One region of the Streptomyces sp. NPDC088810 genome, then DNA from elsewhere that is predicted to be linked to it. Evidence: riboswitches for the same ligand, from Rfam matches in the RefSeq annotation. Region 1 holds a riboswitch; each other region holds the start of a gene.
The links. Region 1 has a riboswitch for thiamine pyrophosphate ahead of ACIP4Y_RS30260 (thiamine ABC transporter substrate binding subunit). Riboswitches for the same ligand answer to the same signal wherever they lie in the genome.
Positions count from the first base shown of each region.

Region 2: it holds a riboswitch for thiamine pyrophosphate, as region 1 does, so the genes downstream of both, thiO (glycine oxidase ThiO) here and ACIP4Y_RS30260 (thiamine ABC transporter substrate binding subunit) in region 1, are expected to answer to the same signal.
Region 3: it holds a riboswitch for thiamine pyrophosphate, as region 1 does, so the genes downstream of both, thiC (phosphomethylpyrimidine synthase ThiC) here and ACIP4Y_RS30260 (thiamine ABC transporter substrate binding subunit) in region 1, are expected to answer to the same signal.

Region 1 is NZ_JBIVJQ010000011.1:190,714-195,151, forward strand. It holds gene ACIP4Y_RS30245 (cytochrome P450) at 1-181, shown strand, start outside; gene ACIP4Y_RS30250 (hypothetical protein) at 222-410, shown strand; gene rlmN (23S rRNA (adenine(2503)-C(2))-methyltransferase RlmN) at 484-1,590, shown strand; TPP riboswitch at 1,628-1,736, shown strand; gene ACIP4Y_RS30260 (thiamine ABC transporter substrate binding subunit) at 1,818-2,891, shown strand; gene ACIP4Y_RS30265 (ABC transporter permease) at 2,936-4,438, shown strand, end outside.
Region 2 is NZ_JBIVJQ010000001.1:1,052,108-1,056,545, reverse strand. It holds gene ACIP4Y_RS04845 (NAD(P)/FAD-dependent oxidoreductase) at 1-1,066, opposite strand, end outside; gene ACIP4Y_RS04840 (hypothetical protein) at 1,099-1,449, opposite strand; TPP riboswitch at 1,503-1,614, shown strand; gene thiO (glycine oxidase ThiO) at 1,612-2,781, shown strand; gene thiS (sulfur carrier protein ThiS) at 2,778-2,990, shown strand; gene ACIP4Y_RS04825 (thiazole synthase) at 2,994-3,788, shown strand; gene pknB (Stk1 family PASTA domain-containing Ser/Thr kinase) at 3,870-4,438, shown strand, end outside.
Region 3 is NZ_JBIVJQ010000007.1:198,978-203,415, reverse strand. It holds gene ACIP4Y_RS23240 (hypothetical protein) at 1-524, shown strand, start outside; gene thiC (phosphomethylpyrimidine synthase ThiC) at 625-2,409, opposite strand; TPP riboswitch at 2,402-2,579, opposite strand; gene ACIP4Y_RS23230 (YibE/F family protein) at 2,660-4,081, shown strand; gene ACIP4Y_RS23225 (SsgA family sporulation/cell division regulator) at 4,215-4,438, opposite strand, start outside.

The sequences.
Region 1 (4,438 bases):
CTTCGGCCACGGCCCGCACCACTGCCTGGCCGCCGTCATGGCCCGCATGGAGGCCGAGGTCATGATCGGCTCCGTCCTCACCCGCTTCCCCGGCATCCGGCTGGCCGTGCCCCCCGAGGAGGTCGAGTTCCAGCGCCGGGGCCTGATCCGCGGACCGAGGACCCTGCCCGTGACGTGGTGAGGCGGTTCGTGGCAAGGTACGCGTGAACCAAGGGGGGAACATGATCTTTCTACTGCTCGGCTTCCTGGCCCTCGCCGTCGGCGGATGCGTCTGCGTGGTCTGGGCGGAACGCGGCGGCCCACGCTGGGTCCGCGTCGTCGCGTTCATCACCCGCACGGCGGGCGAGCTGCTGAGCAGCGGGCAGAAGAGCCGAGGCCGCGGGTCGAACACCGCCGACGACGGCGACTAGAGCCGACCCCGCCACAATCCCGGCAGGCCATCCCGACAGGTCACCCGATTGGATCTGCGACACTGGTACAGCCATGCCTAAGCCCGGAGAACTCACATTCGTCGCGCCGCGCGGAGCCAAGAAGCCGCCGCGGCATCTCGCCGACCTCACGCCCGCCGAGCGCAAGGACGCGGTGGCCGGGATCGGTGAGAAGCCGTTCCGTGCCAAGCAGCTCTCGCAGCACTACTTCGCGCGGTACGCGCACGACCCGGAGCAGTGGACCGACATCCCCGCCGGTTCGCGTGCCAAGCTCCAGGAAGCGCTGTTCCCGGAGCTGATGACGGTCGTCCGGCATCTGTCCACCGACGAGGGGACCACGCGCAAGACGCTGTGGCGGCTGTTCGACGGGACGCTGGTCGAGTCCGTGCTGATGCGGTACCCGGACCGGGTCACCATGTGCATCAGCTCGCAGGCGGGGTGCGGGATGAACTGCCCGTTCTGCGCGACCGGGCAGGCGGGTCTGGACCGGAACCTGTCCACCGCCGAGATCGTTCACCAGATCGTCGACGGGATGCGGGCGCTGCGGGACGGGGAAGTGCCCGGCGGTCCCGCGCGGCTGTCGAACATCGTCTTCATGGGCATGGGCGAGCCGCTCGCCAACTACAAGCGGGTCGTCGGTGCGATTCGCGCGCTCACCGATCCCGCTCCGGACGGGCTGGGGCTGTCGCAGCGCGGGATCACGGTGTCCACGGTCGGGCTCGTGCCGGCCATCCACCGGTTCGCCGACGAGGGCTTCAAGTGCCGGCTGGCGATCTCCCTGCACGCCCCCGACGACGAGCTGCGCGACACCCTCGTCCCCGTGAACACGCGGTGGAAGGTGCGCGAGGTGCTGGACGCCGGGTTCGAGTACGTCGAGAAGAGCGGGCGCCGGCTGTCCATCGAGTACGCCCTCATCCGGGACATCAACGACCAGGCGTGGCGCGGTGACCGGCTCGGGCGGCTGCTCAAGGGCAGGCCCGTGCACGTCAATCTCATTCCGCTCAACCCGACGCCGGGGTCCAAGTGGACCGCCTCCCGGCCGGAGGACGAGAAGGCGTTCGTGGAGGCCATCGCGGCCCATGGTGTGCCCGTCACCATCCGGGACACCCGTGGTCAGGAGATCGACGGAGCCTGTGGTCAGCTCGCGGCCACCGAGCGGTAATCTGGCCACGTCCTACAATCTCAGTCCACATATCTTCATATTCCGACAGGGGAGCGCCACAGCGCTGAGAGTGCGGCGGACAGGGCCGCAGACCCTCTGAACCTCGCCCAGGTCATTCTGGGTAGGAAGTTCGGTCATCACTCAAGCTGTTGCGCCCTGCCCGGGCCTCCCTCGCGGAGCCCGGGCAGGGCCGCGTCTCTTCCTGGCCAACCCCAGGAGGACATCCAGTGCACAACAAGACCCTCGTGGCCGTGGCGGTCGGGCTCGGCCTGATCACGCTGTCCGCGTGCGGCTCGACGGACACCGAGAGCGGCACCGACTCCAAGACCGTCACCCTGGTCAGCCACAACTCGTGGTCCGTCTCGAAGAACGTCCTCAAGGACTTCGAGAAGCAGTCCGGGTACAAGGTCAGGGTCCTCGAGGACGGCGACGCCGGGCAGGCCGTCAACAAGGCGATCCTGACCAAGGACAACCCGCAGGGCGACGTCTTCTTCGGTGTCGACAACACCCTGCTCTCCCGCGCCCTCGACAACGGTCTCTTCCAGCCGTACACCGCCAAGGGCCTGGACAAGGTCGGCGCCGCCTACCAGCTCGACAAGGACAAGCACCGGGTCACGCCCGTCGACCACGGCGACATCTGTGTCAACTACGACAAGGCGTACTTCAGCGAGCACAAGCTGACTCCGCCGCAGTCCTTCGCCGACCTGGCCAAGCCGCAGTACAGGAACCTCCTCGTCACGGAGAACGCCGCCACCTCCTCGCCCGGCCTCGGCTTCCTGCTCGGCAGCGCCGCGCAGTTCGGCGACCAGGGCTGGCAGGACTACTGGAAGAAGCTCAAGGCCAACGGCGTGAAGGTCGTCGACGGCTGGGACCAGGCCTACTACCAGGAGTTCTCGGGATCGTCGCAGGGGAAGAAGGCCGGCGGCGACCGGCCGCTCGTCGTGTCGTACGCCTCCTCGCCGCCCGCCGAGGTGATCTACGCCAAGAAGCGGCCCGACACCGCCCCGACCGGCGTGGCGACCGGCACCTGCTTCCGGCAGATCGAGTTCGCCGGGCTGCTGAGCAACGCGAAGAACCCCAAGGGCGCCAAGGCCTTCATCGACTTCCTGGTCTCCAAGGAGTTCCAGGAGGACATGCCGCTGAACATGTTCGTCTACCCGGTGCTGCAGGGCGCCAAGGTCCCCGCCGAGTTCACCGAGTACGGGCCGGCCGCCAAGGACCCCGAGACCATGGCTCCCGGCACGATCGCCGCCAACCGTGATCAGTGGGTCAAGTCGTGGACCTCGCTCGTACTGAAGTAGCGACCCGCAGGCGTCGCAGGGGGAACGCGGCGCGGCTCGGCCTCATGGCCCTGCCCGTCGCGTTCTTCGCCCTGTTCTTCGCCTGGCCCGTCGCCGCGATCGTGGCGCGCGGCCTGAAGGCCGACGGCACCTGGCGGTTCGGGCGGATCGCGGACGTCGTCACCCAGCCGGACATCCGGCACGTGCTGTGGTTCACCACCTGGCAGGCGCTCGCCTCCACCGCGCTCACCCTGCTGCTGGCACTGCCCGCCGCCTACGTCCTCGCCCGCCTGGACTTCCCCGGCAAGCAGCTGCTGCGGGCCGTCGTCACCGTCCCGTTCGTGTTGCCGACCGTCGTCGCCGGCAGCGCCTTCCTGGCGCTGGTCGGCCGCCACGGTCTGCTCGACCAGCTGTGGGGGGTACGGCTGGACACCACGGTCTGGGCGATCCTGCTGGCCCACGTCTTCTTCAACTACGCGGTCGTCGTCCGCACGGTCGGCGGGCTGTGGGCCCAGCTCGACCCCCGGCAGGAGGAGGCCGCCCGGATGCTGGGCGCCTCCCCGCTGACGGCCTGGCGGAAGGTCACCCTGCCCGCGCTCGCGCCCGCCGTGGCCGCCGCCGCCCTGATGGTCTTCCTGTTCACCTTCACCTCCTTCGGCGTGGTGCAAATCCTCGGCGGCCCCACCTTCTCCACCGTTGAAGTGGAGATCTACCGGCAGACGTCCGACGTCTTCGACCTGTCCACGGCCGCCGTCCTCACCCTGGTCCAGTTCGCGGCCGTCGGCGCGATCCTCGCCGTGCACGCCTGGACGGTACGGCGCCGGGAGACCGCCCTCCGGCTCGTGGACCCCGGCACGACCGTCCGGCGCCCGCGCGGCGCCGGCCAGTGGGCGCTGCTCGCCGGCGTCCTCGCCACCATCGCCCTGCTGCTGGTCCTGCCGCTCGCCGTCCTCGTCCGCCGCTCCCTCGACGCGCCCGGCCTCGGCTACTACCGGGCGCTGACCGAAGCCGGCGGCGGTACGTTCCTGGTGGCGCCCGTGCACGCGGTGTGGACCTCGCTGGAGTACGCCGTCGCCGCCACCGCCATCGCCGTGGTGATCGGAGCTCTCGCCGCCGCCGCGCTGGCCCGCCGGGACGCCGGCCGGCTGGTGCGGGGCTTCGACGCGCTGCTGATGCTGCCGCTCGGGGTGTCCGCCGTGACCGTCGGCTTCGGCTTCCTCATCGCGCTCGACAAGCCGCCGCTGGACCTGCGTCAGTCCTGGATCCTGGTGCCGCTCGCGCAGGCGCTGGTGGGCGCCCCCTTCGTCGTACGGACCATGCTGCCGGTGCTGCGCGCGGTGGACGTACGGCTCCGGGAGGCGGCGGCCGTGCTGGGGGCCTCGCCCTGGCGGGTGTGGCGGGAGGTCGACCTGCCGCTGGTGCGGCGGGCGCTGCTGGTCGCGGCCGGGTTCGCGTTCGCCGTGTCGCTGGGCGAGTTCGGGGCGACCGTGTTCATCGCCCGCCCCGACAACCCCACGCTCCCGGTCGCCGTGGCCCGGCTGCTGAGCCGCCCCGGTGACCTCAACTAC
Region 2 (4,438 bases), on a different contig from region 1:
ACGGGCCCGCCGGGTCACCCCGCCACACCAGGAGGTCGGCCCCGGCGTGGTGGCCGGCGTACTGCACGAACCGGCCGAACTGCTCCGACCAGAAGTACGGCACCGGATCGTAGACGGCCGGGGTCTCCCCGAGGATGTTCGCGGCGACCGTGCGCGGGCCCTGCAGGGCGTTGTCCCAGTGGTGGACGAGGAGCCGTTCGCCGTAGCGGGCCGACGGGAAGGAGGCACAGTCCCCGACGGCGTACACGTCCGGCACGGAAGCGCGCAGGCGGTTGTCGGTGAGGACCTCGCCGTGCGGGCCCAGCTCGATGCCGGAGCCGGCCAGCCAGGCGGTGGCGGGGCGGGCGCCGATGCCGACGACGACGGCGCCCGCGGGCAGCCGGGTGCCGTCGGAGAGCACTACCTCGCCGGGCTCGACGCGCTCCACGCGCGCGCGGGTGCGCAGGTCCGCGCCCGCGTCGGCGTACCAGGCGGCCATGGGCGCGGCGACCTCGGCGGGCAGGGCGCCGGCGAGCGGGTGCTCGGCGGCCTCCACGACGGTCACCGCGCAGCCGGCCTCGCGGGCGGCGGTGGCGAACTCGGCGCCGATCCAGCCGGCGCCCACGACCACGATGTCGTGCTGGCGGGCGAGGACGGGCCGCAGCCGTTCGGCGTCGTCCAGGGTGCGCAGCAGATGCACGCCGGGCACGCCCTCGGCGCCGGGCAGCCGGATCGGTTCGGCGCCGGTGGCGAGGACCAGGACGTCGTACGGCACCGGGCCCGCCTCGGTGTCCAGCTCGTGCTCGGCGGGGCGCAGGCCCAGCACCTCGCAGCCGAGCCGCAGCTCGACCCCGAGGGACTCGAAGTCCACCTCGAAGGCGGAGCCCTCGGCCTTGCCGAGCAGGACCGCCTTCGACAGCGGCGGCCGGTCGTACGGCTGGTGCGGCTCGGCGCCGATGACGGTCACACTGCCCCGGAAGCCCTGCTCGCGCAGGGCGACCGCGGTCTGCACCCCGGCCATGCCCGCGCCGACGACGACCACGCGCCGCCCCGCCGCCGTGCCCTCTTCCGCTGTCTGCTCGCTCACCCGATCACCATAGACAATTGACGATCTGTCAGTCAGGGGGCCTGCCCGGTGAGCTGTTCCACAACGCTCGTGCCGGAGCCCGGCCGGGACTCCCACTCCCAGGTCTCCTCCAGCCGCACCCGCCCGTCCGGCAGCTCGACGACCGTGGACACGCAGTGCCCGGAGGCGGTCGTCCCGTCGGTCCTCAGCTGCACGTACCGGAAGTCCAGCCGGTCCCCCTCACGGGTGCCCACCAGATGGCCGCGTACGACGTCGCCGCCCGCGTAGTCGGCCCAGATCCCGCCGTCCTCCTCGTGGTACGTGAACCGGGTTCGGGTACCCACCTGACCTGGATCTTGGTCCGCCACGGGGGCGAGGACCAGTCCGTCGAGCGACCGGGCCATGGAACGGGGCTCCCTTACGGGTGAGGAGGGCTGCGGGCTAGGGTGGCCACCGTACAAGCACTCGCGGGAGCCCGGACGCACCGGGCTGAGAGGGAGGCTGGCGGCCTCCGACCGTACGAACCTGATCCGGGTCATGCCGGCGAAGGGAGGGGCTGGACGCCCATGTCGTCACGTACGTCCGACGTCCTCGTCATCGGGGGCGGAATCATCGGCCTGGTCACGGCCTGGCGCGCGGCGCAGCGCGGGCTCGCCACGGCCGTGGTGGACCCCGAGCCCGGCGGCGGGGCCGCGCAGGTCGCGGCCGGCATGCTGGCCGCGGTCACCGAACTGCACTACGGCGAGGAGACCCTGCTCGCCCTGAACCTGGAATCGGCCCGCCGCTACCCCGGCTTCGCGGCCGAGCTGACCGAACTGACGGGCCACGACCTCGGTTACCGCCGCTGCGGCACCCTCGCCGTCGCGCTGGACGCCGACGACCGCGCCCACCTGCGGGAACTGCACGAACTCCAGCAGCGCTCGGGGCTCGCTTCGGAGTGGCTGTCCGGGCGGGACTGCCGGCGTCTGGAACCGATGCTGGCGCCGGGGGTGCGCGGCGGGCTGCGGGTGGACGCCGACCACCAGATCGACCCGCGCCGGCTGGCGGCGGCCCTGGCGGCCGCGTGCGAGCGGGCCGGTGTGGTGTTCCACCGCGCATGGGCGGAGCGGCTGGACGTGGTGCGGGACCGGGCCGCCGGGGTCACCACGGCGGACGGCAGCGCACTGCGCGCGGACCAGGTGGTGCTCGCGGCGGGCAGCCTGAGCGGGCGGCTCGCCGGCGTGCCGGACGAGCTGCTGCCGCCGGTGCGGCCGGTCAAGGGGCAGGTGCTGCGGCTGACCGTGCCGCGCCGGTACGCGCCGTTCCTGAGCCGGACCGTCCGGGCCGTGGTGCGCGGCAGCCACGTCTACCTGGTGCCCCGGGAGAACGGCGAACTGGTCGTCGGCGCCACCAGCGAGGAGCTGGGCTGGGACACCACGGTCACGGCCGGGGGCGTGTACGAGCTGCTGCGCGACGCCCATGAGCTGGTGCCCGGCATCACCGAACTGCCGCTCACCGAGACCCGGGCCGGACTGCGCCCCGGCTCCCCCGACAACGCGCCGCTGCTCGGCCCCTCCGGGCTGGCCGGGCTGCTGCTGGCCACCGGGCACCACCGCAACGGGGTGCTGCTCACGCCGGTCACCGGGGACGTGCTGGCGCACACCCTGGTCGCCGGTGAACTGCCGGAGGAAGCCCGTCCGTTCGCCCCGCAGCGCTTCGGCACCGCGCTCACGGAGAAGCTGGAGCAGACCGCATGAACAGCCCGGTCCTGATTTCCGTCAACGGGGAGCGCCGGGAGATCGCCCCGGGCACCGCTCTCGACGCCCTCGTCCGGACCCTCACCGCGGCGCCGCGCGGGGTGGCCGCCGCCGTCAACGAGACCGTCGTCCCGCGCGCGCAGTGGGCGGCCACCGCCCTCGCCGACGGCGACCGGGTCGAGGTCCTCACCGCCGTGCAGGGGGGCTGAGCCATGGCCGACGATTCCCTCGTCCTCGGTGACCTGGCCCTGTCCTCCCGGCTGATCATGGGCACGGGCGGGGCGCCCAGTCTCGAGGTGCTGGAGCGGGCGCTGGTCGCCTCCGGCACGGAGCTGACCACGGTCGCGATGCGCCGGGTGGACCCCTCCGTGCACGGCTCGGTGCTGTCGGTGCTGGAGAAGCTCGGCATCCGGGTACTGCCGAACACGGCGGGCTGCTTCACCGCCGGTGAGGCCGTGCTGACCGCCCGGCTGGCCCGGGAGGCACTCGGTACGGACCTGGTGAAGCTGGAGGTCATCGCCGACGAGCGGACGCTGCTGCCGGATCCGGTGGAGCTGCTGGAGGCGGCGGAGACACTGGTCGACGACGGGTTCACGGTGCTGCCGTACACGAACGACGACCCCGTGCTCGCGCGGAAGCTGGAGGACGTGGGGTGCGCGGCGGTCATGCCGCTCGGCTCGCCGATCGGGTCCGGCCTCGGTATCCGTAACCCGCACAACTTCCAGCTGATCGTGGAGCACGCGCGCGTGCCGGTGATTCTGGATGCGGGGGCCGGTACGGCGTCCGACGTGGCGTTGGCGATGGAGCTGGGGTGTGCGGGGGTGATGCTGGCCTCTGCGGTGACGCGGGCCCAGGAGCCGGAGGTCATGGCTGCGGCGATGAAGCACGCGGTGGAAGGGGGGCGGCTGGCTCGGCTGGCCGGGCGGATTCCCCGGAGGTATCTCGCTGCGGCGTCGTCTCCTGCGGAGGGCCTGGCCGTCCTGGACCCCGAGCGTCCCGCGTTCTGACCGTCACAGGTCGGCTGCAGTGCCGGTGGGAAAGCGGTCTCCGCGCGGGAACCGTCGGTGCTCCCTCGTAGACTCCCTCGCGTGGATACGACCCTTCAGGACCCCCTCGTCGGGCAGTTGCTCGACGGCCGGTACCGCGTCGACGCGCGCGTCGCGGCCGGCGGGATGGCCACGGTGTACCGGGCCCTGGACACCCGCCTGGACCGCGTGCTCGCGTTGAAGGTGATGCACCCGACACTCGCGGCCGACGGGACGTTCGTCGAGCGGTTCATCCGGGAGGCGAAGTCCGTCGCCCGGCTCGACCACCCCAACGTGGTGCAGGTCTTCGACCAGGGGACCGACGGGTCGTACGTCTACCTGGCGATGGAGTACATCGCCGGCTGCACCCTGCGGGACGTGCTGCGCGAGCGGGGCGCGGTGCAGCCGCGGGCCGCGCTGGACATCCTGGAGCCGGTGCTCGCCGCGCTCGGTGCCGCGCACCGGGCCGGGTTCGTGCACCGGGACATGAAGCCGGAGAACGTGCTGATAGGCGACGACGGCCGGGTCAAGGTCGCCGACTTCGGGCTGGTGCGCTCCGTGGACACGGTGACCAGCACGACGGGTGCCGTGCTCGGGACCGTCTCCTATCTCGCGCCGGAGCAGATCGAGCA
Region 3 (4,438 bases), on a different contig from region 1:
GTGCGGGCGCCATCGCGGTCGTCGCCGTCCTGGCTCCCGTCCTCTCCGGAACCGCCGCGGTGATCTTCCTGCTCGTCGGCTACATCCTGAAGATGCTGGACCCCGGGCACACCCTCGCCCGCACCCTGCTCACCACCGGCTGGGTGTTCGGCGCCATCACCGCGGCGGCGATCCTCGTCGCCGCCGTCGGACTGCTGCTCACCGCCCTGCGCAACAGCACCCCGGCTGACGAGCACGCCCGGGACGCGGCCCACGAGGAGCTGGCCAGGGCCCGGGAGGCGTGGCGGGACGCCCTGCTGGAGCGCGGCATCCTGCCCTTCCTCCGGGAGGCGCTCGCCGAGCCCGGCACGACCACCGTGTCCCACCCGGCCCCGCCCGCACCGACCGGCCGCATACCGCGCCTGGGTTACGACCGCCCCGGCTTCAGCAGCCCCGACGACGGCACCGGCTCCGGCCGCCCCAGCTTCACCAGCCCCGACTACACGAGCCCGGACTTCGGCGGCCCCGAACACCAGCCCGAGTGACCCGGCCCCCGAGCCGAGGGGGAACCGGCGCCCCGCGGAGTCCGCGCCTCGCGCGCTGCCTTACGGCGGCTCGGAGACGCAGACCCCTGGGGCCTGCCGCTCAGTCCGCGATCGGCAGGTACACGCGGTTCCCCGCCTCGGCGAACTCCTTCGACTTCTGGGCCATGCCCTCCTCGATCTCGGCCCGACTGCCCCCGTGCTCACGGCGGATGTCCTGCGAGATCTTCATGCTGCAGAACTTCGGCCCGCACATGGAGCAGAAGTGGGCCGTCTTGGCGGGCTCGGCCGGCAGGGTCTCGTCGTGGAACTCCCGTGCCGTGTCCGGGTCCAGGGCGAGGTTGAACTGGTCCTCCCACCGGAACTCGAAGCGGGCGTCGGACAGTGCGTCGTCCCACTCCTGCGCACCGGCGTGCCCCTTGGCGAGATCCGCCGCGTGTGCGGCGATCTTGTAGGTGATGACGCCGGTCTTGACGTCGTCCCGGTTGGGCAGGCCCAGGTGCTCCTTGGGCGTGACGTAGCAGAGCATTGCCGTGCCCCACCAGGCGATCATCGCGGCACCGATGCCAGAGGTGATGTGGTCGTACGCCGGCGCGACGTCCGTGGTCAGCGGACCGAGCGTATAGAACGGAGCTTCATCGCAGATCTCCTGCTGAAGGTCGATGTTCTCCTTGATCTTGTGCATCGGGACGTGTCCCGGGCCCTCGATCATCGTCTGTACATGGAAACGCTTGGCGATCCGGTTGAGTTCCCCGAGCGTCCGCAACTCCGCGAACTGCGCCTCGTCGTTGGCGTCCGCGATCGACCCCGGCCGCAGGCCGTCGCCCAGCGAGTACGTGACGTCGTAGGCGGCGAGGATTTCGCACAGCTCCTCGAAGTTCTCGTACAGGAACGATTCCTTGTGGTGCGCCAGGCACCACGCGGCCATGATCGAGCCGCCGCGCGAGACGATGCCGGTCTTGCGGTTGGCGGTGAGCGGGACGTAAGCCAGCCGGACACCCGCGTGGACGGTCATGTAGTCCACGCCTTGCTCGGCCTGCTCGATGACGGTGTCCTTGTAGATCTCCCAGGTCAGTTCCTCGGCCCTGCCGTCGACCTTCTCCAGGGCCTGGTAGAGCGGCACCGTGCCGATGGGGACGGGGGAGTTGCGCAGGACCCACTCGCGGGTGGTGTGGATGTTGCGGCCGGTGGACAGGTCCATGACCGTGTCGGCGCCCCACCGGGTCGCCCAGGTCATCTTCTCGACCTCCTCCTCGATGGAGGACGTCACCGCGGAGTTGCCGATGTTGGCGTTCACCTTCACCAGGAACCGCTTGCCGATGATCATCGGCTCGATCTCCGGGTGGTTGACGTTGGCCGGCAGCACCGCCCGGCCCGCCGCGATCTCTTCGCGGACCACCTCGGGCGAGACGTTCTCCCGGATGGCCACGTACTCCATCTCGGGCGTGATCTCGCCCCGGCGCGCGTACGCGAGCTGTGTCACCGCCTGGCCGTCGCGGCCCCGGCGCGGCTGGCGCGGACGTCCCGGGAAGACCGCGTCCAGGTTGCGCAGCCCGCCACGCGGTGAGGTGTGCTTGATCCCGTCGTCCTCGGGACGGACCGGACGGCCCGCGTACTCCTCGGTGTCTCCGCGGCCGATGATCCAGTTCTCCCGCAGCGGCGGCAGGCCCCGGCGGACGTCCGTGTCGACGAGCGGATCGGTGTACGGCCCCGAGGTGTCGTACAGCGTGACCGACTGCCCGTTGGTGAGATGCACCTGACGGACCGGCACGCGCAGGTCGGGGCGCGAGCCCTCGACGTACGCCTTGTGCCAGCCGATGGGCTTCCCGGCCTCCTGCGACTTCTCGTCCTGAACGGAGGCAGGCGTGCGTGCGTCCTTGTTGGTCATGAGACCTACTCCCTACGCCGGCATTACCCGGTAACAGGTTCGGCGGTCGACGCAGCGGTGTCCGTCTGCCGAGGCTTCCTGTGGAACATCGGTTGTTCCACGTGAAACATCGCGTGTACGGAGGTCAGCGCCCTCTCAGCCCGGTGCTCCGAGCTCCCGCGTGTGCAAAGGTGGCTCCACGCTAGCGTCATGTGTGGCGCGGTGAACAGTGGGCCCCCACCGTTCTTGCGATGATCGGGCGGTGACCAGGATGGAGCAGTACCCCAATCAGCCGCCCGAGCCGCACCACCGGGACGGCTCGGGCCAGGGCCTCGCCGGCAGTCACGGAGCCCGGGAGGGCAGCCGTGATGACGCCCCTGGGCACGGTCACGCGCACGGCCACAGTCACAGCCACGGACCCGCCGCCCCCGTGTCCCAGCATCTGCGCAAGGTCATCGCGGCGATCCTGGTCCCCTTCACGGCGGCGGTCCTGGTCGGTCTCGTGGTGCTCTGGCCCGGAGCGGCCCCGTCCCACAAGCGCACGGGTGTCGGTTTCGACCGGCAGACCCAGCAGGCCACGGTCACCCGGGTCCTCGAGGTGAGCTGCAAGTCGGTGAACGCCTCCGGTGGCACCCCGACCGGCGACACGTCCACCGCCGAGGGCACGTCCGCGCAGCAACAGGCCGGCGGCACCTGCAAGAAGGCGACCGTCCAAGTCGACACCGGCAAGGACAAGGGCCGTACGTTCACCGAGATCGTGCAGCCGGACCAGACACGGCAGCTGCATCAGGGCGAGAAGGTCGTGGTCGCCTACGAGCCCTCGGCTCCCAGGGAGCTGCAGTACTCGGTGACCGATGTGGACCGCAAGTTCCCCATGGCGCTGCTCGCGGGCATCTTCGCAGTGGCCGTCGTCGTGGTGGGCCGGCTGCGCGGTGTCATGGCCCTGGTCGCCCTGGCCATGAGCTTCCTGGTGCTGACGCTGTTCATCCTGCCGGCGATCCTGGAGGGGGCGAACCCGCTGGTGGTGGCCGTGGTGGGGGCCAGCGCCATCATGCTGATCGCCCTGTACCTGTGCCACGGCCTGTCGGCGCGTACGTCGGTGGCCGTGCTCGGCACGCTGATCTCGCTCTCGCTGATCGGCGTGCTCGGCTCGCTCTTCATCGGCTGGGCGGCGCTGACCGGCAACACGGACGACAACACCGGTTTGATCCACGGCCTGTATCCGTCGATCGACATGAGCGGTCTGCTGCTGGCCGGTGTCATCATCGGTTCGCTCGGCGTCCTGGACGACGTGACGGTGACACAGACCTCGGCCGTCTGGGAGCTGCACGAGGCCAACCCGTCGATGGGCTGGCGCGGCCTGTACCGGGCGGGCATCCGGATCGGCCGCGACCACATCGCGTCCGTGGTCAACACCCTCGTCCTCGCCTACGCCGGTGCGGCCCTGCCGTTGCTGCTGCTGTTCTCGATCGCGCAGAGCAGCGTCGGGACCGTGGCCAACAGTGAGCTGGTGGCGGAGGAGATCGTGCGCACGCTGGTGGGCTCGATCGGGCTGGTCGCCTCGGTCCCGGTCACCACCGCGCTGGCCGCCCTCGTCGTGTCGGCCGACCGGTCCGCCCCGCCCGTCGCGGCAGCCGCCGGGGCGCAGCCCGCGCCGGCACGCGGCGGCCGGGGCCGACGCCGGAAGCGGTGAGCACGGAGGCCCGGAAACGGCGTACGGCACGTGGCGGGCTCCCCGCAGTGCCGCCGGGCGAGCCCGCTGCAGAAGCGTTCCTGCACGGTTCCGTGCGGCACCGCCAAGCGCCCGCCGCCCGTGCCGTAACGCTTCAGCCGGCGCTCTGCTCCTCGGCCAGGATGCGGTCCAGGGCCTCGTCGAGATGAGCGTCGAAGTCGGCCAGAGCACCCTCCTGGCCGAGCGGGACGAGCTTGTCCGTGCGGTCGAGGAAGGCCACGAGCGGTGGCGTCGACGAGCGGAAGAGGGCCTGGTCGCCGCCGACCTGAAGACGGATCAGCACCTCACCCAGCACCTCGGTATCGGTGGGGGCGATGT